One region of the Serratia sp. L9 genome, then DNA from elsewhere that is predicted to be linked to it. Evidence: predicted binding sites of a transcription regulator. Region 1 holds the regulator's gene; each other region holds the start of a gene.
The links. The regulator CRP, encoded in region 1, controls carbon source genes, mostly activating them, when cyclic AMP is high. The targets are predictions, from matches to a motif close to ATGTGANNNNNNTCACAT.
Positions count from the first base shown of each region.

Region 2: serA (phosphoglycerate dehydrogenase) is a predicted target of CRP. The motif match lies at 1,931-1,948, and genes of this name have one in related genera.
Region 3: aaeR (HTH-type transcriptional activator AaeR) is a predicted target of CRP. The motif match lies at 3,547-3,564, and genes of this name have one in related genera.
Region 4: yrbN (protein YrbN) is a predicted target of CRP. The motif match lies at 3,281-3,298, and genes of this name have one in related genera.

Region 1 covers NZ_CP192591.1:1,541,648-1,547,470, forward strand. Annotated here, with positions in the region: gene argD (bifunctional acetylornithine/succinyldiaminopimelate transaminase) at 1-96, shown strand, start outside; gene ACQ86O_RS07165 (YccS/YhfK family putative transporter) at 459-2,534, opposite strand; gene crp (cAMP-activated global transcriptional regulator CRP) at 2,591-3,223, opposite strand; gene ACQ86O_RS07175 (OsmC family protein) at 3,605-4,012, shown strand; gene ACQ86O_RS07180 (LysR substrate-binding domain-containing protein) at 4,016-4,924, opposite strand; partial or broken gene ACQ86O_RS07185 (MFS transporter) at 5,190-5,823, shown strand, end outside.
Region 2 covers NZ_CP192591.1:2,192,809-2,198,631, forward strand. Annotated here, with positions in the region: partial or broken gene ACQ86O_RS10440 (oxidative stress defense protein) at 1-34, shown strand, start outside; partial or broken gene ACQ86O_RS10445 (LysR family transcriptional regulator ArgP) at 74-966, opposite strand; partial or broken gene rpiA (ribose-5-phosphate isomerase RpiA) at 1,183-1,835, shown strand; gene serA (phosphoglycerate dehydrogenase) at 2,189-3,427, shown strand; gene ACQ86O_RS10460 (5-formyltetrahydrofolate cyclo-ligase) at 3,600-4,208, opposite strand; RNA gene ssrS (6S RNA) at 4,268-4,451, opposite strand; gene zapA (cell division protein ZapA) at 4,492-4,821, opposite strand; gene ACQ86O_RS10475 (YecA family protein) at 5,118-5,696, shown strand; gene pepP (Xaa-Pro aminopeptidase) at 5,790-5,823, shown strand, end outside.
Region 3 covers NZ_CP192591.1:1,757,584-1,763,406, reverse strand. Annotated here, with positions in the region: gene aaeB (p-hydroxybenzoic acid efflux pump subunit AaeB) at 113-1,948, opposite strand; gene aaeA (p-hydroxybenzoic acid efflux pump subunit AaeA) at 2,079-3,014, opposite strand; gene aaeX (p-hydroxybenzoic acid efflux pump operon protein AaeX) at 3,022-3,225, opposite strand; gene aaeR (HTH-type transcriptional activator AaeR) at 3,582-4,493, shown strand; gene ACQ86O_RS08315 (acetamidase/formamidase family protein) at 4,907-5,809, shown strand; gene ACQ86O_RS08310 (APC family permease) at 5,820-5,823, shown strand, end outside.
Region 4 covers NZ_CP192591.1:555,559-561,381, reverse strand. Annotated here, with positions in the region: gene pnp (polyribonucleotide nucleotidyltransferase) at 1-2,053, shown strand, start outside; gene nlpI (lipoprotein NlpI) at 2,181-3,065, shown strand; gene yrbN (protein YrbN) at 3,305-3,385, shown strand; gene ACQ86O_RS02640 (DEAD/DEAH family ATP-dependent RNA helicase) at 3,375-5,330, shown strand; gene yedE (selenium metabolism membrane protein YedE/FdhT) at 5,473-5,823, shown strand, end outside.

The sequences.
Region 1 (5,823 bases):
ATCCGTTTTGCTCCTTCGCTGGTGGTGGAACTGAAAGATATTGATGAAGGCATGGCACTGTTCGAACTGGCGGTACAGGATGTGATCAACGTCTGAGAAATGTGCAGGCGTCTGCTCGCCATACTTCAAGTCGCAGGCGTGTTGGCGACGCTTGGCTATCAGGTCCATCCGTGGACCTGATCCTGTCAGGGGCGCCGCAATCAGCGTTTAAATCTGTTATAAATCATATTTTTACGAATCGCCTGCGGCACTCAACTCGGTTCCTGACCGATTTTGCCCGACAGATTGGTCACCCCAGTCACCGCGTTTATCTCTGTTCCTGGGGTTTCCCAGACTTGCCGCCTGCCGCTGCTGGACAGGGAGGGATAAATGCCGCGAGCGCAGGGATGCGCAAGAGCCGCCAACTCGACTTACTTTGAGTATAAGCCAGCATCTTCAAGGATTACGCTCCTGCACTATCAGCTTTCCCGTAATTTCCGCTTCAGCCAGATCCCGTGGTGCGGCCGCTGGCGCCAGGCCAGTGACGAAATGGTATGCATCACGCTCAGGTGCGAAAGAATACGCCGCAGGTGGCGCTCCATTTCGGTGACTGGCATATCCGGGTGCAGATCCGGTAAACGCATAATGCTGTTGTTGGTGCTCGGGCCATCATATTCCAGCCGCTGCTGGCAACTTTGCAGTGCAATTTCAGAACTTTGCAGATACTCCTGCGCCAGTTTCGGCGTCAGCATATAGTGCTCGCGGGCCAAAATGGTCATTGCATTCAGGTGTTCGACAATAAACTGGTTATGCGTGATCCACAGCCGCATATCTGCCAGATAGTCCGATTCAAACCCCGGTTCCTGCATCGCCTGATTGAGCGAGGTAAACAGCGCATTGTGCGCCTGATTGACCTGCATACGCGCATAGGCCAACTGGGTGGCGTCCGGTTCCTGTTCTTTGAGCAGCAAACGCAATGCCGTCTGTTCTTGCTCCAGCGCCTGATGGGCGTTTTTACGCAGTTGGCCACTCTGCCACTGGGGCCATAGCCAGATGGTGCCGCCAAACACCAGCACGCAACCAATAAGGGTGTCGATCAGCCGGGGGATCAGGAAATGGCTGCCGTCGAGTGCCAATATTTGCAACGTGTAGACCGCCGTAACGGTGAACCCCATTACCGCCAACCCGTAGTTCTTACGCAAGATCAGATAGGCCGCCAGAGTCATTGCCAGCATGATGCTCAGCGTTACATTCTCTGGCAGTTGCAGTTGTAACAGCCCGGCGGCAATCACCAGCCCGGCCAGCGTACCGAGCGCACGGTGCTGGATCCTTACCCGTGTGGCGTTATAGCCGTTCTGGCTGACCAGCATGATGGTCAGTAAGATCCAATAGGGTTTCGGCAGGTTGAAAATCATGCCCAGGCTGCTGCCTACCGCCAAGATCACCCCTAGCCGGGCCGCATTACGCAGGGCGTTGGATTTAAACGACAGGTAGCTGGCTACCGCAGGCCAGAACGGCAGGCGTGTCTGGTTGGCCATCAGGTTGCGGCGATACAGCGGGTGCTGGGTGCGCAGCAGGCGCGCTATGCGGCTGAAGTGATAATAACAGAACTGACCAACCGGATTATCGGCATGCTGAGCGGCCACTTTCTCCAGCGCGGCCAGCTCGTTCTTCATGCTGAAACGGGCAGAGTGCCGATGATAGAGAATATCGTCGGCCACTATGCGCAGGCGTGCCGCGATCACCTGGGCGTTACGGCGGATAATTGCTTCGGCCTGGCTCTGCTCAACCAGCTTTTGCACTTCTTCCGGCAGATGCAGGCTGACGGTAATGTGCTCCTGCAGATCGAGCGCTACCTGGAAAGTGCGGCGCAGGCGTTTTTGCTCCAGATTATTGGTATGGGGCAGAAAGTTGAGCTGCTGATACAGCAGGCTAATCAGGTCCATCACTTTCTGCTGGCGTTGCAGCAGCGGTGGCAGAGCAGTTTCTGGATCGGTGTGTTGAGTCAGCAGCGAGTATTTGGCTTCAAAATAGTCGGCTAGCTGCCGATAGAGCTGGTTCAGGGATTCGCGCATCGGCTGCTCTTTCCACAATTTGAACCAGAACCAGGTAAACAGCCCGTACCAGGCGGTGCCTACGGCATACAGCAAGGGGGCATGCCATATCGGGACGGTACCGGCCATGCTGAGAGAGAAGATGGCGGCAACCAGTGCTGCAGGCAGCAGGCGGGCATGCAGTGGGCTAATTTCACCACTGACACCAAGCAGCAGCGCCATAACCAGCATCAGTAAGGGGAGTGGGAGGTGCCAAAGCAGAGCCTGTTGCAGCAAAATGCTGCTGATGGCGAATAGCGAACCGCCAACCATCAGGCGTTTGAAAAAGCGTTTATGAGGCGTATCCAGCCCGGCGATATTACAGCAGGCGGGAACCAGCGAGAACATCATGCCCAATTGCAGGTTACCAATCAGCAGGCCAAAAGCCACCGGTAAACACAGCACCAGCGTTTGGCGCAGTGCATAGTTGACTTCCGGGTGGTAAATCAGGCGGCGCCACATGGTTTGCTATTCAGCAGGCAAAAAAACGGCGCATTGATGCGCCGCTTCTTCAGGGATTAACGTGTACCGTACACGACAATGGTTTTGCCGTGAGCGGAAATCAGATTCTGATCTTCGAGCATCTTCAAAATACGACCAACGGTTTCACGTGAACAACCGACGATCTGGCCAATTTCCTGGCGGGTGATCTTGATCTGCATGCCATCTGGGTGAGTCATGGCATCAGGCTGTTTTGCCAGGTTCAGCAAGGTTTGCGCGATGCGGCCGGTAACATCAAGGAAGGCGAGGTTACCCACTTTCTCTGAGGTAATTTGCAGGCGGTTTGCCATCTGAGCGGACAGGCGCATCAGAATATCCGGGTTAACCTGGATCAACTGGCGGAATTTCTTGTAGGAAATTTCAGCCACTTCACAGGCCGTTTTTGCCCTTACCCAGGCGCTACGTTCCTGGCCTTCTTCAAATAATCCAAGCTCGCCGATGAAATCCCCCTGGTTAAGGTAGGACAGGATCATCTCTTTACCTTCTTCATCTTTAATCAGCACCGCAACGGAGCCTTTCACGATGTAGTAAAGCGTTTCGGCCTTTTCACCTTGGTGAATCAGCGTACTCTTTGATGGATATTTGTGGATATGACAATGAGACAGGAACCATTCAAGAGTCGGGTCTGTTTGCGGTTTGCCGAGAACCATTCGCTGTTATCCTCTGTTGTTATCGCTGCCTTGTATCACAGGGGTCAGAGTTCCCTGTAAAACGTGCTTATAGCCTGGGGTTTTAGTTGTGGCTATCAACAGGTTTTGAGGCGTGTTATAGAAATACGCTTGTGCTCTAGCATATTAACTTGCGCGAAGTGCTGCAAGCTACATTCTGTTAACATACCAATATAGGGGCCTTTCCTTGGACATTTCCCTGAAATCGGTGACCTGGAAAGAGTTGTTGCGGCTCTGTTTGTAGCACAGAGTGAGGCGGGTGTCTTGTGTTGTCTCGCTTCAGCATGATTAGCGTCAGGTTCCGTTGCCAGTTTCTATACGAAAGCGTACCCTGTTTTTGAGAAATTAACCGGAGTGTACAAAATGCAGGCAAGAGTTAAGTGGGTGGAAGGACTGACATTCTTGGGTGAATCTGCGTCTGGCCATCAGATTTTGATGGATGGAAACGCTGGTGATAAAGCACCCAGCCCAATGGAGATGGTGTTGATGTCCGTAGGCGGTTGCAGCGCCATCGATGTGGTGGCTATTTTGCAAAAAGGCCGTAACGACGTTCGTGATTGCGAGGTGAAGCTGACCTCTGAGCGTCGTGAGGAAGCCCCTCGTTTGTTTACCCATATCAACCTGCATTTTATTGTTAGCGGCAAAGGGCTGACCTATAAGATTGTAGAGCGCGCGGTTGACCTTTCTGCCGAGAAGTACTGCTCCGTTTCGCTGATGCTGGGCAAAGCTGCCAACATCACCCACAGCTTTGAAATCCGCGAAGTAGCCTGAGCCTTACCAGGCGTAGCGCTGGCAATGAAGGCGCAATAAATCCAGAAATCGCCGCGCCGTTACGGTCAGTGGCGATTTCTGCGAATACAACACGCAATACTGTGCCTGCGGCAGGCTGTCGATAGGTAACGTCACCAGTTGGTGCTGCAAATTAAACGGCGCACTCATCGCCCGTGCCACGATGGTCAGATAGTTGGTCTGCATAACCATATTCAACCCACATACCACCGAGTCTGAACGTATAGGCGCGTGGATCAATTGCTGATAGAACGAGCCGAGCACCGATTGCAGTTGCTGGTAATACCCCATATCAGTTTCCGGTAATAACCATTTGGCCTCACAAAGCTCATCAAGCGATGTCGCCTGTCCCAGCGGATGGCCCTGGCGGGCGATGATGCAAAATGATGCGCTGAACAGCGGTTCGCGAACCAAATCTTCCAGGGGTAGCTCCTGGCTTACGGTGCCTACGGCAAAATCCAGACGCCCTTCGCGCAGGGCGGGCAGCAAGGTGGAAAGCTGCGCCTCGCGGATCAGCACATTGGCCTGCGGGAACGGCTGTTTAAAGTCTTCGACCAGTGCGGGTAATACCGTGAGTGCCAATAAAGAAGAGCAACCGATAGCCACGCTGCCTTGCGAATGCTGGTTCAACTGCTGGATCTCGTCGGCGGCACGTTGTAATTCTTCCAGAATCAACTGCATCCGCAGGGCAAATGCCCGGCCAGTTTCGGTCAGCGTCATCCCCTGGCTGCTGCGAATGATCAATTGGGTTTCCAGGATCTGTTCCAGTTCGCGGATGGTACGGCTCACCGCCGGTTGAGATTGCCCCAGCGCACGCGCAGCCCCGCGAATACTGCCGCTGCGGATCACCTGCTGGAATACCTTTAGCTGCTGTAACTTCGGTAAGTAGCGCATTCCTGTCCCTATCAGTAAAAAGTATCACCCCTTACAAAATTGTATCTTATGCCGCCATTAAAAAGCCGCTAGTTTCGATGTTGTTGATATAAGTGATTGTTATTAAAAATATAAAGTGATTCAGATCACACTATCATAATACGCCTGCCCTGCCGGAGGCTTACCTGGGTGATAACTTAAAGGAATATCAGCGATGAAAAATCGTTCACTGATGATTTTTTTGCTGTTTGTAGGTTATGTCGTGGTTTACATCGATAAAACCGTGATGGGTTTTGCACTGTTGCCCATCGAGCGTGAGTTTAATTTGCAGGCGGAACAGCTGGGTTATATCACCGGCATGTTTTTCCTGGCGTATTCGCTGTTCCAGATACCGGCGGGTTGGCTTAATGACCGCTTTGGCTTTAAGAAGGTGTTGTGCAGCTCGCTATTGTTGCTAGGGGGATTTGCCCTGTGCTTCGGCGTGTTGGGCTTCGGCCTGGGGCTGCTGGTCACCTTCCGTTTCCTGTCCGGCATTGGCCATTCCGGTTATCCATGTTCCTGCGCCAAGGCGGTGGTGGCGAATTTCCCGCTGGAAGAGCGGACGTTTGCGCAATCTATTCTGCTTTCCTCCGCCGGGTTGGCGATGACCCTTGGGCCGCTGGTGGCGGTGTACTGCCTGGATCATATCGGTTGGCGCGGTTCGTTCTCAGCCCTTGGCCTGCTGGCCTTTGTGATTGCAGCCTGCATCCTGTGGCTGGTGCCTAACCCCCTCAGGCGGAACGTGCTCAGCCGGGAGCGGCGGGAGTCACTTATAAAGCCTTGCTGAAAAGCCCGATTGTCCTGCTGCTGTTTGTGGCGATCTTTTGCATCAACATCCCTTCATACGGCCTGATGGCATGGCTGCCGAAATTCCTGGTCCA
Region 2 (5,823 bases), 650 kb from region 1:
GGTGTTTGAGTTGCAACGCAACGCTGCGCAGTAAGCGGTGTTATCTCGGGGCGCACGGGCTGCGCTCTGAGTTCTAATCTTGCCTTAATACCTGGTGGCCGTGCGATAACAGAGCATCGGTCACTTTACGCATCATGCGGCTTTCTGGAGCAAAACGGTGCCAGAACAGCATGCGGCGCTGGAACAGGCCCGGCGTCAGATCGATCAATTCCCCAGAGGCTAATTCCCTCTCTATCTGCAGGTGTGGGATCATACAGCAGGTGGTGCCTTGCCGTGCCAGCTGAACAAACGCCTCTGACGAGTTAACGATATGGCAGGGCACGCTGCCCGGTGAAAGGTCAAAGTTTTGCTGGAGAAATGCCTGGTGCATATCGTCAAGGTGATCAAACGCCACCGCCGGTGCTTTTAGCAGGGCAGAGCGGGTTACACCGTTAGGAAAATAGCGCTCGGCAAAGGCTTTTGAGGCGACAAACAGGTAGTCCAAAGCCCCTAATTGATCCACCACGCAGCTTGGTAGCGGTTGCGGCTGGATACTCACAGCCCCAACTACCTCCCCCGGCGCAGGCGTTCCTGGGTGCGGGTTTCATCTTCTACCTGCAAATTCAGGCGAATAGGGGAATCGGCCAGCACCGGTTTCAGCGCTGGTAACAGCCAGGTTGCCAGGCTGTCGGCGTTGACCGCCAATGACAGCAGCAACGGTGTATCAATGCCGTTGTCATTCCCCAGCCACTCTTCTTCCAGCAATTCCACCTGATGCAGCAGAGCCAGCAGTTTTTGACCCTGTTCGGTTGGACGTGGTGGCACGGTGCGAACCAGCAATGGCTGGCCGAACAGGTTCTCCAACTGCTTGATACGCTGAGATACCGCCGATTGAGTGATACAAAGTTTTTGTGCCGCGCGTTCAAAGCCACGTTCACGTATCACTGCGTCCAGCGCTTGCAAGGTTCTATAGTCTGGGCGTTTCATCGCAGTGGATATCCCTTAAAGTAAGTTGATTCAGGCACTATGCCACATTTTTACGTTTTTTCAGGTGAAAAAATCCCGGTGCACGCGCGTGGATCAGTTTCATCCGGAAGGCGAGAAATGTGCGGCAGCTTAAATAAGTGTGTTTTAGCCTAAGGTGCCAACGGGGATTTACCCTATAATACGCACACGTTTTCGTATATAGGCAATGAACACATCATGACTCAGGATGAACTGAAAAAAGCGGTAGGCTGGGCGGCACTGGAATACGTGAAACCGGGCACTATCGTGGGGGTGGGTACGGGTTCTACCGCCGCTCACTTTATTGACGCTTTAGGCTCGGTCAAACATCAGATCGAAGGGGCTGTTTCCAGCTCTGACGCTTCCACCGCCAAACTGAAAAGCCTGGGGATCCACGTCTTCGATAGCAATGAAGTGGATGTGTTGGATATCTACGTTGATGGCGCCGATGAGATCAATGGCCAGATGCAGATGATCAAGGGGGCGCAGCCCTGACCCGCGAGAAAGTCATTGCCGCGATTGCCCGTCAGTTTATCTGCATTGTTGATTCAACCAAGCAGGTTGACGTACTGGGTAAGTTCCCGCTGCCGGTAGAAGTGATCCCGATGGCGCGTTCTTACGTGGCGCGTGAACTGGTGAAGCTCGGTGGCCTGCCGGAATACCGCCAGAATGTATTGACCGACAATGGCAACGTGATCCTCGATGTTCACAATCTCAATATCCTTGATGCTATCGCACTGGAAAACAAGATTAATGGGATTGCCGGTGTCGTCACCGTCGGCCTGTTTGCCAACCGTGGCGCCGATGTTGCGTTGGTCGGCACACCAAATGGTGTGAAAGTAGTCAAATAAAGTACTACACAGTTTTGGGAGAGGATGCCCTGGCGCGACTCTCCCGTTTCGCATAATTCTTGTCTTAAAACATCTTTTCTTAAAACCGTTAATTTTGGTGACATATGTCACATTACGGTAATAACCTCCACTAAGCTCCTGCCGAATTCTTTCCCAATGGCATTTTCCACCAGAAACCGCTGGCATCACTGAGCCTTGTGCTAACGGGCAAGCAATCGTTTGTATTGCCGGGCGCGTTATTTTTGTTATGTTGGAGGACGTGCTGTTGATTTCAGGTTGTTGCCGAGCAGGCAGCAATGTGGAAGCTGGAGGGGAAACAGCCACTTCTGAAGTCTGAACATAGGGTCGGGTAAATGGCAAAAGTATCATTGGAGAAAGACAGGATTAAATTCCTGTTGGTGGAAGGGGTTCATCAGAGCACGGTAGATAATCTACGTGCTGCCGGATATACCAACATTGAGTATCACAAAGGTGCATTAGACACCGAATCACTTAAGGCATCCATCCGTGATGCACACTTCATCGGCATCCGATCGCGTACGCATCTGTCTGAAGAAGTTTTCGCTGCCGCAGAGAAACTGGTGGCAGTGGGCTGTTTCTGTATCGGTACCAACCAGGTTGATTTGAAAGCGGCGACCAAACGCGGTGTTCCGGTGTTTAACGCTCCGTTCTCCAATACTCGATCCGTGGCCGAAATGGTGTTGGGGGAACTGCTGCTGATGTTGCGTGGTATCCCAATGGCTAACGCCAAGGCACACCGCGGCCAGTGGCAAAAGCTGGCCGTGGGTTCGTTTGAAGCCCGTGGCAAGAAGCTGGGCATCATCGGTTACGGCCACATCGGTACTCAGCTCGGCATCTTGGCAGAAGGCCTGGGTATGAAAGTGTTCTTCTACGATATCGAGAACAAGCTGCCCTTGGGTAATGCCCAGCAGGTGCGCCACCTGTCAGATCTGCTCAATATGAGCGATGTGGTGACGTTGCACGTACCGGAAACGCTGTCGACCAAGAACATGATCGGTGATGAAGAACTGGCGCTGATGAAGCCGGGTGCGATCCTGATTAACGCCTCACGCGGGACGGTGGTAGATATCCCGGCGCTGTGTAAGGTTTTGGCCAGCAATCATCTGGCCGGTGCGGCGATCGACGTATTCCCGGAAGAGCCCGCCACCAACAGCGATCCGTTCGATTCGCCGCTATGTGAATTCGACAACGTGCTGTTGACGCCGCATATCGGGGGTTCCACTCAGGAAGCGCAGGAAAATATCGGTGACGAAGTCGCTGGAAAACTGGCGAAATACTCCGACAATGGTTCAACATTGTCGGCGGTCAACTTCCCAGAAGTTTCGCTGCCAGCCCATGGCCCGAACTCCAGCCGTTTGCTGCATATCCATGAAAACCGCCCAGGCATCCTGACGCAGATTAACCAGATTTTTGCTGAAGAAGGGGTGAATATCGCGGCTCAATATCTGCAAACCAGCTCGGAAATCGGTTACGTGGTGATCGACATCGAAGCGGAAACCGAGCGTGCGGCAGCTGCCTTGCAACGTATGAAAGCAATTGAAGGGACAATTCGAGCCCGCCTGCTGCTCTAATTACCCGCCGTCTTTCAAGCTGCAGCGTTGTTATCTGCTATTACGAAACCCATCCGTGGGTTTCGTCCCTTACGGGGATAAGTAAGCTAGATACCTAGCGGCAGCGTGAAATTCACAGGGTATTTACGATGCGGTATACGATGGACAAAAGGCCGGAGCAATCCGGCCTTTTTTATGATGCACTCTGCCACGCCCAGGTTTGTGAGGGGGTGATGATCTCGGGCAGGGGAATGTCCCATTGCTCTATAGGTAATGCACTGACCTGCTGGCAATCGTGTGCCAGGCCTATCGGGTAAGGCCCACCTTGCCGCCAGTTCTGCAAAGTACGATCGTAAAACCCACCTCCCATCCCCAAGCGCTGCCCCAGGGAATCGAAAGCCACCAGCGGGGTCAGCACGACATCCAACTGCGATACCGGCAAAACGCTGCGCACATCGAGCGCAGGCTCAAGGATCTTGAAGCGATTGCGAACCAGCGGTGTATCTGCAGCATATCGCAGGAACAACAGGTTGCCAGGGCTGAACGGGTGCAATACCGGCAGATAAACCCGCTTGCCCTGTTGCCATAGCTGTTCAATCAACGGGCCGGTATCCAGTTCACCATCGAAAGAAAGAAATACCGCAATCGATTGAGCCGCTTGAATGTGTGGATGCTGTGTGACGCGGGTCGCTATTCGCTGGGCAAAATTTTGCTGCTGAGTAGGGGTTAAGGCTCTGCGTCGTTGGCGGATTTCATTACGAATGGTTTGGCGCTGCTGAGAAAACTGCGGTTGAAATGACATGGTGCCAGATCCGCGTCTTGTAGTTGTAGTGAGTTAACACATTGAAAATAAAGGTGAAGGGAATCTCCGAGATGCCGCCGCAGGCTGTAACCCTTGAACCCATGGTTCAAGGTGAACGTGCTGTCACAATCTTAAGGCTTCTCGGACGGGCCGAGCATGCACACCGATCATGGATCATCACATTCTGTTGGTACTAAATATCGGCTCAGGGGACTGGCCCGCTGGCAAACATCTCAGAGAAATTTTTACTCATTGCCGAAGCCTTCAACTTCAGCAACTTAAGTTATTCGAATTGTGCATCCTGACGTTCAGAGATGCGACCCTGTTCAAGCAATGCTTGTTCAATGGTCTGTTGCAGCATACGAATTCGTTGTTCCATATTGGCCGCATAGTCACGCGTTTTCAAGCGTTCTTGAGCAAGTTCGTGACAGACATTCAATGCTGCGATAAAAACGAGTTGCTCAGTATTTGTGACTCTAGTGCGAACTTTAAGATCTTGCAACCGTTGGTTAAGATCTTCTGCTGCCATGTTCAACGCATCTTGTTGTTCTGGCGGGCAATTGACTCTTAACGAGCGGCCAAAAATTTGAATATCTACCGGTTGTGCAGACATGCCACCTTCCTGCCTAAATTTCGCGCCAGCGCCGGTCTACCGTTGCCGGGCCACCAAAGCGGGCGCCACTATATATACCTCGGTACCAACATACAACCCTTTTTCAATAGCTGGTTGTAAACTACAGCACCTAACATTACCAAACAAAAAAGGGTTTCAAAATACATATTTACCCTCATTTTGGTTGGCATACGCTGATGCAAACTAGCTACTGAGATGTTGCACTCAACTGGTATACCAACGGACCTTGGTGGTAGCATAACACGAACTTATCTTGCCAACGATGACGAATGCGCATGTCTATACAGAATACATTTCCAAGTTACCAATCTTTGACCGTGGCTCTCAACCAGCAATCGGTAGCCTTAACTGCGGCAGAAATGCACGGTTTGATCAGCGGCCTGCTGTGCGGTGGCAATCGCGATGCCAGTTGGCAGACGCTGGTGTTTGATCTGACCAACGAAGGGATTGCTTTCCCACAGGCCCTGAGCCTGCCCTTGCAGCAGTTACATGAAATCACTAGAGAAACGCTGGAAGATGACGAGTTTATGTTCCAGTTGATGATGCCGGAAGGCGAAACCGTCAGCGTGTTTGATCGCGCAGATGCCCTGGCCGGCTGGGTAAACCATTTCCTGCTGGGGCTGGGCATGATGCAGCCAAAACTGGCGAAAGTGAAAGATGAAGTGGGCGAGGCGATCGACGATCTGCGCAATATCGCTCAACTGGGTTACGACGAAGACGAAGATCAGGAAGAGTTGGAGCAGTCGCTGGAGGAAGTGGTGGAGTATGTCCGCGTTGCTGCCCTGCTTTGCCATACTGAATTTACCCGTCATAAACCGACGGCACCGGAAAACCAAAAGCCGACATTACACTAACTGCCTGTTCTGTAGCCCGTTGGTGGTATGCGTGGTTGATATCCAACCTGATGTCCAGTCAGGAAGGGGATAAAACGATTTCAGGAGAAGGTGATGACCCAGCAGGAATTTCACAATCGCCGTCAGG
Region 3 (5,823 bases), 220 kb from region 1:
CCAGCGCGCCTGACACGTCCAACACCTGATTTAAAAGGGGAAATAATGCTCAGTATAGCCTTTGATGCCGGGTACGTGCCCGGCGATGGGGGATTGATGGTGGGTTAGGGCTTTAATCGATCAACGCATGACGATAACGGTGCAACATGTCCGCCAGGCGTTTTACCGGGGCGGTGACGCTGATGGGTGCGCGGTTATCCACCAGCTTTTGCTGGTATTCATTCATCTCTTTAAGCAGACGATCGTAATAATAGGCGCGTTTTACATCGCTTTTGGCACTCACTACGTGATCGGCCGTACTGCGGATCTGTTTATGGAACACTGAAAGCTCTTCTCTCTCCGGGATCTCAGTCTTCTGCATCCGCTGATGGGCGATAATCAGATTCAGCCCCAGCCGATATTTGGCGATGTCGTTGGGGAACATCATCAGCAACTGGTTAAGACGCTGGTAGAGTGCAGGCAGATGGTTCTCCCGGCGGCGGGCCGCTTTGGTGGTCAATGCCGAAACGGCACTACTGACCAACTGATTCATCAGCGTGCGGCCAGTGCGTTCGCGCGAGGTATCGCGGATCAGGAACAACACGATCATGGCCACAAAACAGCCGATAATCTGGCCAATGGCACTGTCGATAAAGGAGGTGACGTGGAAGCTCATCGGGTTGCTCAACACCAGAATATTGATGGTGCTCGCCAGCGTCCCCAATGACCCCAAACGCCGTTTCTGCACTTCGATACCGATAACAAAGGCCATAATACCCAAGCTCAAACACAGCAGGAGCATGCTTTGCTGGGTTTCTGGCAGGATAAACATATAAAACAGCGCGCCAAGCGGGAAGGCGACAAGCACCCCTAACAGGAAATCGAGCGCCGTCATTTTCGGGTTTGGCGTACGCATCGCCAGCGAGGTAACCACGGCGATCATCACCATAAAACCACTGCCGGAAGTCCAGCCGGTCCACAGCCAGAACAGACAGCCAATCGAGGTTGCCGCCCAGGCACGCAAGCCGTTAATCATGGCGTGATGGCCTTCTGCCGAAGACCTTTTCACCACCACCTCACCGGTCAGTATTTCGTTTTCCACCGCATTGATGCCGCTGTTGGTATGCACACCTTTCGCTAACAACAGATAGCGAGTTGCCGCCCCCACCCAACTGGTCACCGTCTGCAGAGTTTCTTCGCTATGGTTAGTGGCCAGCACCCGACGAACCTGCTTCAGGTGCTTATGGACGTCCTGCGGTGTTTCCACTGAAACCATCAACAGCTGGCGAATGTTTTCCTTCACCGCGTCCGGGTAATTAAGCAAAATCAGGTAAGTTTCACAGGCCTGGGTAATCAGCGTCAGAGAAAGGGTGTGTAACGCCAACATGCGGCGGTTAACCCGCTGCCAGCGTGACGACTCCAGCATCAGGTTGCTGCGCATACCATTAAGCGCGGTGGTGCTTTTCACCAGATCGCTCCAGGTACGGTCGATAAGCTCTTTGTCGGCGTTGCTGATACACAGCTGCATCAGTCTGTACTGACCAATCAGTAATTGATCCACCGCACGATCGATGTCCTCCTTGATCGAGCGAGGTGAAAACAGCAGGTCGGCCAATACCGCGCTGATAATACCGAGCACAATCTCGCTACAGCGTTCAACGGCATACTGCGGCGCGGCCAGCAACGAGGTAGACGTCGTGATCGAAGTGACGATGATAATCAGGGCCGTATACCCTGCCAGGCTCCACGCATAGGAGTTCTCGACTTTGACCAGTGAGGAAATCCAGGTACAGATCCCCAGCCAACCGCAACACAGCATCAGCATGACCACCGGCGCACGAGCAGAGATCACGATAATCACCAAACCCACAAAGCAACCGACAAAAGTACCGATAATCCGCAGCCAGCCACGATAGCGAATGGCCCCGGAGAAGGGTTCCCCACCGGCGGCGAAGGCCGGACCCGCCACCACCAGCGCCGCCGTCAGCACTGACCAACGGGGGTTTCCAGGTTAAGGTGAAAACCGACAAACAGCGCGAAAACAATCGCGAAGCTAAGCTTGAAGGCAAACCTGAGTCGATTAAAGGTTAGGCTGTTCATTAGCCGAACTCACGCAACCGATGCATCAATCGGGTAAAAGGTGAACCGTTGTCGAGATTACGATCGCTCTTGCCAGTGATCACCACGGTAGCCGTAGTCCCGGCCGGATAAGGGTGTTGCTGATCTTTCTCATCCAGAATGATTTTCACCGGCACGCGCTGCGCCAACCGCACCCACTCCAGATTGCTGTCGATAGCTGCCAGCCCTTTGCTGTCTACGGTGCTGCTGCTGTTATTTACCGCGGCAGCCAGGCTGTCGACAGTGCCGTGCATAATGCGGTTACTGCCCAGCGGAGTAATTTCTGCACGGTCGCCTTTGTTCAGGCCGGCAAGTTTGGTTTCTTCCAGATAGGCAATAATATAGAAGCTGTTTTTCTTCACTAGCGCCACCGCAGTGGAGCCACGGGTGATAAACTCCCCCGCATGGACGTTCAGGTTGGTTACCCAGCCGTCGGCTGGAGCACGCACCGTGGTACGTTCAAGATCCAACTTGGCCAGATCGCGCACCGCCATCGCCTTCGCCAATTGGTGTTGCACGGTCTGTAACGCGTTACTGGACTGGTCGATCTCTTCTTGGGACATCGCCTGGATCCCCAGGCGCGTACGGCGGCCGGCCTCACGCTGCTTCTCTGCCGCCAGCGTCTGGTAATAGGCCACATCGGCGTTGGCTTCCGCCAGCGCCTGTTGATAGCGGGGCTGGTCGATCACCAGCAGGATCTGGCCCTGTTTCACCAGTTGGTTATCAGTAACCGGCACGTCCGTCAGCAAGCCGCTAACGTCCGGTGCGATCGCCACCACATCGGCGGTGAATTTGGCGTCCCGTGTCCACGGTGATTCGGTGTAAAACGCCCAGGTTTTAAACACCCCAATAGCCGCCAGCAGGATCACCACCAACGTGATGGCAACCCGGGTTATTTTTAATGAAAAAGTTTTCACTGCGACCTCAAACGAAAAGACAAGAAATCAGATAAAACAGACAGCAATACAGCGCGGTATTAAACAACGCCGGATGCCAGACAAAATCGTAAATTCCTGTCGGTTGCAGTAAGCGTTGCAGGATAAAAAACAGTGCCAGCGACGCTAACAGCTCAAAAAATACCGGCGGGAACGACAGTCCAAAAATGACCATAACCGGAAGCAAACTCATACTTTTTCCTTGATTGTTTACTGCACCGGGATTGCGCCCTTCTTATTTAACACTTCATTTACATTATCTTGAGCGGACGTCAAGCGCACCCTGCTAAGGTCTCAAACCTGAAAAAGGGGTAAACTCAGAACATACGTCCGCGAAAGGAAATGCAGGATTACCGGAGGGATCGTTCGGCCACGGCAGAGTACCGAGACATAGCTGACCACGCCCAAGCGTTCAGAAGGTCTTTTATCCACTGAATTTCTCGTTACGACGAGAAAGACGCAGGATATACCCGACGCGTTATATTAGCCTGCTTACTATCAACTCATCAACAATCTGTGATCTAAATCACTTTTAAGCCAGAGTGAACAATGGAAAGACTAAAACGTATGTCCGTGTTTGCCAAAGTCGTTGAATGCGGTTCATTTACTGCGGCGGCACGCCAGCTCGACATGAGCGTTTCATCCATCAGCCAGACAGTATCCAAATTGGAAAATGATCTGCAGGTGAAGCTGCTTAACCGCAGTACACGTAGTATCGGCCTGACCGAAGCCGGTAAAATCTACTATCAGGGTTGCCGCCGCATGCTGCAGGAGGCCACCGAGGTACATGAACAACTTTATGCGTTGAACAATACTCCCATCGGCACATTACGCATTGGCAGCTCTTCTACCATGGCGCAAAACGTCCTGGCGATCATGACCGCTGAAATGCTGCAAGAGTACCCAGGCCTGAAGGTAAACCTGGTCACCGGCATCCCGGCGCCGGATCTGATTGCCGATGGCCTGGATGTGGTGATCCGCACCGGCGCCCTGCGCGATTCCAATCTGTTCTCCAAACGCCTGGGCTCAATGCCGATGGTGGTTTGCGCCGCCAAGAACTACCTTGCGCTGAACGGTACGCCGCAAAAGCCCAGCGATATGGTGAACTTCTCCTGGCTGGAGTACAGCGTGCGGCCAGACAGTGAGTTTGAACTGATGGCGCCAGAAGGGATCAGCACGCGTATTTCTCCCCAGGGGCGCTTCGTGACCAACGATTCACAAACCATGATCCGCTGGTTGAAGGCCGGGGCCGGGATCGCCTATGTGCCATTGATGTGGGTAATAGAAGAAATCAAAAACGGCGAGATAGAGATCCTGTTCAAACGCTACCATTCTGAACCGCGCCCGGTGTATGCCCTGTATACTGAAAAAGACAAACTTCCGTTGAAGGTTCAGGTGTGTATCAACTATTTGACCGAGTATTTCACACGGGTAGCAGAAGTTTATCAGGGCTATCGTTAATTCCCCCTAAACCCTGGAGCTTACTCCAGGGAAATAACCAAAGATGCAAAACGACATATATAGCTGTTCACGCTATAAAATCGATTTCTCATTTCTTTCATATCAATTATCGCAAGTAATAACTTTCATTTGATTCCCGTTCTCTCCTGATAACAATGCTGTTTTCTTTCTGATCAACCGATCGGTTATGCGGAAATAAATGCCACATTTAAACGTAAAAAATCGTGGCGATAATACTTTTAAGAATTTCCTGCCAAGGCGGTCGAAATACCCGTTATGACGGTATTTTCCGGTGCTTGCTTCCGCCCCTGCGGGTGTGATTAATTGATTCTGGCAAGGAGATTGGCATTGGATCGCCAAATTGAAACTAACGCCGTTAATAATAAAAACTCAGCACAACATCAGGAATCCCCATGGAAAAAATTCCCCGCACGAACGTGGTCTATACCATGTCGCGTGATAATGCCCCTGTGGCCAGTATTGTCAGTGGTAGCGACGTTTGTTTTGAAACCTGCGACTGCTTCGAAGATCAGATTGCTTGCGAACAGGCGGCCTTTACCGAACTGGATTGGAGCCGTATTAATCCGGCAACCGGGCCGGTTTATGTGCAGGATGCGATGCCTGGCGATGTACTGCGCGTAGAGATTAAGCGCATTACGCCCCGTAGCCATCAGGCAGTCATGGTCACCGCGCCAGGTCTGGGCGTGCTCGGTGATGAGCTGCAACACCCGCAGATCCGTACCGTGCCGTTAGAAGATGGCTTCGCATTGCTGCCCGGCGGCGTGCGCTGGCCGTTAAAACCCATGATTGGCGTTATTGGCGTTGCCCCGGCTGACGTGCCGGTGTCTTGTGGCACACCGGATGCACACGGCGGCAACATGGATTGTAAAATCATCACCGAAGACAGCACGCTCTGGCTGCCGGTTAACGTTCCCGGTGCGTTGTTTGCACTTGGCGATCTGCATGCCGCGATGGGCGATGGCGAAGTTTCAGTCTGTGGGCTGGAAATCCCTGGCGAAGTGGTGGTGAATTTGACGGTGGTAAAAAACCGCGCGTTGCCAACCCCAATGATAAGCACCCCAGAGGCGCTCTACACCCTTGCCTCAGCCGAAACTCTGGATGAAGCCGCTCAACTGGCCACCCGCAATATGGCGCACTTCGTCGCGGATTACAGCAATGTCTCACTGGCCGACGCCATCAACCTGATGAGCATTACTGGCGATCTGCAAATCTGCCAGGTGGTGGATCCGCTGAAAACCTGCCGCTTCGCTCTGCCACGCAGCGTTGCAGAGCAATTAAATATCCAGCTGGATTAGGAGCCAAACCATGT
Region 4 (5,823 bases), 990 kb from region 1:
GGCACGTCAGGCCACTGCCGCCGTTATGGTGAGCATGGATGACACCGCAGTATTCGTCACCGTTGTGGGCCAGAAGAAAGCCAAACCAGGCCAGAGTTTCTTCCCACTGACCGTGAACTATCAGGAGCGTACCTACGCTGCTGGCCGTATCCCAGGCAGCTTCTTCCGTCGCGAAGGCCGCCCGAGCGAAGGCGAAACCCTGACTTCCCGTCTGATCGACCGCCCGATTCGCCCACTGTTCCCAGAAGGTTTCCTGAACGAAGTGCAAGTGATTGCGACCGTGGTTTCTGTTAACCCGCAGGTTAACCCAGACATCGTTGCGATGATCGGCGCTTCTGCTGCCCTGAGCCTGTCCGGTATCCCTTTCAATGGCCCAATCGGTTGTGCACGCGTAGGTTACATCAACGATCAGTACGTGCTGAACCCAACTACCGACGAACTGAAAGAAAGCCGTCTGGATCTGGTTGTTGCCGGTACTGCTGGCGCAGTGCTGATGGTTGAATCCGAAGCAGACGTGCTGAGCGAAGATCAGATGCTGGGCGCTGTGGTATTCGGCCACGATCAACAGCAAGTGGTTATCGAAAACATTAATGCTCTGGTTGCTGAAGCTGGCAAGCCTAAGTGGGACTGGCAGCCTGCTGCGATCAACGAAGCGCTGCATGCGCGCGTGGCCGAACTGGCAGAAAGCCGTCTGGGCGATGCTTACCACATCACCGAGAAACAAGAGCGTTACACGCAGGTTGATGCGATCAAAGACAGCGTAGTGGAAGCTCTGCTGGCACAAGACGAAACGCTGGATGCGTCAGAAATCAAAGACATCCTGGGCAGCGTCGAGAAAAACGTCGTACGTAGCCGTGTGCTGCGTGGCGAGCCACGTATCGATGGCCGCGAAAAAGACATGATCCGTGGTCTGGACGTGCGCACTGGCGTTCTGCCACGTACTCACGGTTCTGCACTGTTCACCCGTGGTGAGACTCAGGCGCTGGTTACCGCCACGCTGGGGACCACGCGTGACGCACAGAATATCGATGAGCTGATGGGCGAGAAAACCGACAGCTTCCTGTTCCACTACAACTTCCCTCCGTACTCGGTAGGTGAAACCGGCATGGTCGGTTCACCGAAGCGTCGTGAAATCGGTCATGGTCGCCTGGCAAAACGTGGCGTATTGGCTATGATGCCTAAACCAGAAGATTTCCCGTACACCGTACGTGTGGTGTCTGAAATCACTGAATCCAACGGTTCCTCTTCAATGGCTTCCGTCTGTGGCGCGTCTCTGGCGCTGATGGATGCAGGTGTGCCTATCAAGGCAGCCGTTGCGGGGATCGCGATGGGCCTGGTGAAAGAAGAAGAAAACTTTGTGGTTCTGTCTGATATTCTGGGTGACGAAGATCACCTGGGCGACATGGACTTCAAAGTGGCCGGTAGCCGTGAAGGTATCACCGCGCTGCAGATGGACATTAAAATTGAAGGCATCACCCGCGAAATCATGCAGGTAGCTCTGAACCAGGCCAAGGGTGCGCGTCTGCACATTCTGGGCGTGATGGAACAGGCAATCAGCACGCCACGCGGTGATATCTCTGAATTCGCACCACGTATTCACACCATCAAGATCAATCCAGACAAGATCAAAGATGTTATCGGTAAAGGCGGTTCTGTTATCCGTGCATTGACCGAAGAGACTGGCACTACTATCGAAATTGAAGATGATGGTACCGTCAAGATTGCAGCGACCGATGGCGATAAAGCGAAATACGCGATTCGTCGCATCGAAGAGATCACCGCTGAGATCGAAGTTGGTCGTGTGTATCAGGGTAAAGTAACCCGTATCGTTGATTTCGGTGCCTTCGTGGCCATCGGCGGCGGTAAGGAAGGTCTGGTTCACATCTCTCAAATCGCAGACAAGCGCGTAGAGAAAGTGACCGACTACCTGCAGATGGGCCAGGAAGTGCCGGTTAAGGTACTGGAAGTTGATCGCCAGGGCCGTGTACGCCTGAGCATCAAAGAAGCGACAGCGCCAGAAGCGTCTGCGGCTCCTGCACCAGAAGCAGAGTAACTGTATCAGAAGTTTTACAGCTCCCTGCCGCAAGGCAGGGGCTGTTCTTATCGCGTGGGTAGGATACTCGCGTATTAGCAAGCGGAGGACAGGACGTTCATCCAATGTTTGTCTTCGGGAGTGGGAAATGAAGCCTTTCTTGCGCTGGTGTTACGTTGCGACAGCACTCATGCTGGCAGGATGCAGCAACCATGATTGGCGTAAAGACGAAGTTCTGGCTATTCCTTTGCAGCCAACACTGCAGCAGGAAGTGATCTTGGCGCGCATGGAACAAATACTTGCCAGCCGGGCACTGACGGACGATGAGCGCGCGCAGCTTTTATATGAGCGCGGTGTGCTGTATGATAGCCTCGGGCTACGTGCACTAGCGCGCAACGATTTTTCGCAAGCGCTGGCGATACGTCCTGATATGCCGGAAGTTTTCAACTACCTGGGCATTTACTTAACGCAGGCAGGCAATTTTGATGCTGCCTATGAAGCGTTTGATTCTGTACTAGAGCTTGATCCAACTTATAACTACGCGCGTTTAAACCGGGGCATCGCACTGTATTATGGCGGCCGCTTCCCGTTGGCGCAGGATGATCTGCAGGCGTTTTATCAAGACGACCCAAACGATCCCTTCCGTTCGTTATGGCTTTACCTGGTGGAAAGAGAAATCGATCCCAAGGCAGCCATCGTTGCGCTTCAGCAACGTTCTGACAAAGCGGACAGAGGGCAATGGGGATGGAATATTGTCGAATTCTACCTGGGCAAAATCAGCGAAAAAACGCTGATGGAAAGCCTCAAGGCAGATGCAACGGATAACACTTCGCTCGCTGAGCATCTCAGTGAAACTGACTTCTATTTAGGTAAACATTACCTAAGTCTGGGGGACAAGGACACCGCTTCGGCGCTGTTCAAACTGACGGTGGCTAACAACGTTCATAACTTTGTTGAGCACCGCTATGCATTGTTGGAATTGGCGCTATTAGGCCAAGAACAAGACGACCTATCGGAATCGGACCAGCAATAGCTGACGGACACTATACCCAATAGATTTCGGGTTGCGGCAAGGCGGCAATCGAACGGATCCCTGGGAGCTTAGTTGACTAAGTGACGAGGGTGAGAGAGAGCGGCTAACGCAGCGGTAACTTGAAAAATTAAGGGTAATCAGCCTGATATACATTGGTTTTTAACCAAAGTAATCGCCTTAGCGGGCGAGGGCTTTTTTGTCTGTTTTATAATCTAATTTGAGCCGGTTCACACTTTTCAATGAAAATGACTGAAAATTTTCTCGACGAGTTATGTAGACTGGCAGCCATTATTAATGAGGCACGTGTACATGACTACTGAGATTGAAACCTCTTTTGCTGACCTGGGGCTGTCTGCTCCTATTATCGCTGCTCTGACCGATCTGGGCTACGAAAAACCATCACCGATCCAGGCTGAGTGTATTCCTCACCTGTTGAACGGCCGCGACGTGCTGGGCATGGCACAGACCGGTAGTGGTAAAACTGCGGCGTTCTCGCTGCCACTGCTGCACAATTTAGATGCAGCCCTGAAAGCACCACAAATCCTGGTGCTGGCACCTACCCGCGAACTGGCGGTTCAGGTTGCTGAAGCAATGACCGATTTCTCTAAACACATGCATGGCGTGAACGTGGTTGCCTTATACGGCGGCCAGCGTTATGACGTGCAATTGCGCGCTCTGCGTCAGGGCCCGCAAATCGTCGTAGGGACGCCAGGCCGTCTGCTGGACCACCTTAAGCGTGGCACCCTGAACCTCTCCAGCCTGAAAGGCCTGGTGTTGGATGAAGCCGACGAAATGCTGCGCATGGGCTTTATCGAAGACGTTGAAACCATCATGGCGGAGATCCCGGCTGAACATCAGACCGCGCTGTTCTCTGCAACCATGCCGGAAGCGATCCGCCGTATTACTCGCCGCTTTATGAAAGAGCCGCAGGAAGTACGCATTCAGTCCAGCATCACGACTCGTCCAGACATCAGCCAGAGCTACTGGACGGTGCACGGTATGCGTAAAAACGAAGCGCTGGTTCGTTTCCTTGAATCAGAAGACTTTGACGCTGCGATCATCTTCGTACGTACCAAAAATGCAACCCTGGAAGTGGCCGAAGCGCTGGAGCGCAGTGGTTACAATAGTGCGGCACTGAACGGTGACATGAACCAGGCACTGCGTGAGCAAACCCTGGAGCGTCTGAAAGATGGCCGTCTGGATATTCTGATCGCCACTGACGTTGCTGCGCGTGGTCTGGACGTTGAACGTATCAGCCTGGTAGTAAACTATGATATCCCTATGGATTCAGAGTCTTACGTTCACCGCATCGGCCGTACCGGCCGTGCTGGTCGTGCTGGCCGTGCGCTGCTGTTTGTGGAAAACCGCGAACGTCGCCTGCTGCGTAATATTGAACGCACCATGAAGCTGACCATTCCAGAAGTAGAACTGCCAAACGCAGAACTGCTGGGTGAGCGCCGTCTGGCCAAGTTTGCCGCTAAAGTACAACAGCAGCTGGAAAGCAGCGATCTGGATATGTACCGTGCGCTGCTGGCTAAACTGCAACCGGCAGAAGAGCTGGAAATGGAAACCTTGGCCGCAGCACTGCTGAAAATGGCTCAGGGCGAACGTCCTCTGATCCTGCCACCGGATCCGGTCTTCAAACCACGCCAGCGTCGTGAGTTCAACGATCGTGACGAACGTGGTAGCGACCGTCGTCGTGATTCGCGTCCAGACAGCCGTGACGGTGGCGCTGAGCGTCCACGTCGTGAGCGTCGTGACGTTGGCGAAATGCAGCTGTACCGCATTGAAGTGGGCCGTGATGACGGTGTGGAAGTTCGTCATATCGTTGGTGCGATCGCTAACGAAGGTGATATTAGCAGCCGTTACATTGGTAACATCAAGCTGTTCGCTTCTCACTCCACCATCGAGCTGCCAAAAGGCATGCCGGGCGAGATCCTGAATCACTTCACCCGTACCCGTATTCTGAACAAGCCGATGAATATGCAACTGCTGGGTGATGCGCAGCCGCATGAACGCCGTGAGCGTCGTGATGGTGGTGCTGGTAACGGTGGTGAGCGTCGTGGTAATGGCCGCCCGTCCAACGGTGGTGAACGCCGTGAAGGCGCTGGCGCTCCGCGTCGTTCTTTCGGTGATCGTCGTGAAGGCGGTAACGCCGGTGGCGAACGTCGTGGCGGCAACTTCAACCGCGATGGCAAGCCAGCACCACGTCGTGATGATGCAGCAGCACCAGCTGCTCCACGTCGCCGTTTTGGTGATGCATAATTGTTGAGTTGACCTTTTACGGTTAATCAAACCAAAAACCAGCTTTCGGGCTGGTTTTTTTACGTCTGAATAGCGGCTAACGGGGATAAATGGCGTATCATTCGCAAGGTTTATCTTACGGATGTAACGTGCAGGAGATGCCATGAGCTGGCAGCAATTCAAATCTCAATACCTGGTGCGCTTTTGGGCACCTTTACCGGCGGTAATCGCGGCCGGGATCCTCTCTACTTACTATTTTGGTATGACCGGCACCTTCTGGGCGGTGACCGGCGAGTTCACCCGCTGGGGCGGTCACGTTCTGCAATGGTTTGGCTTCCACCCGGAGCAGTGGGGTTACTTCAAAGTGATTGGCCTGCAGGGCACACCGCTGGAACGCATTGATGGCCGGATGATAATCGGCATGTTTGCTGGCTGCATCGCCGCTGCGCTTTGGGCCAACAACATCAAATTGCGCATGCCACAGCACCGTATTCGTATAGTCCAGGCGTTGTTA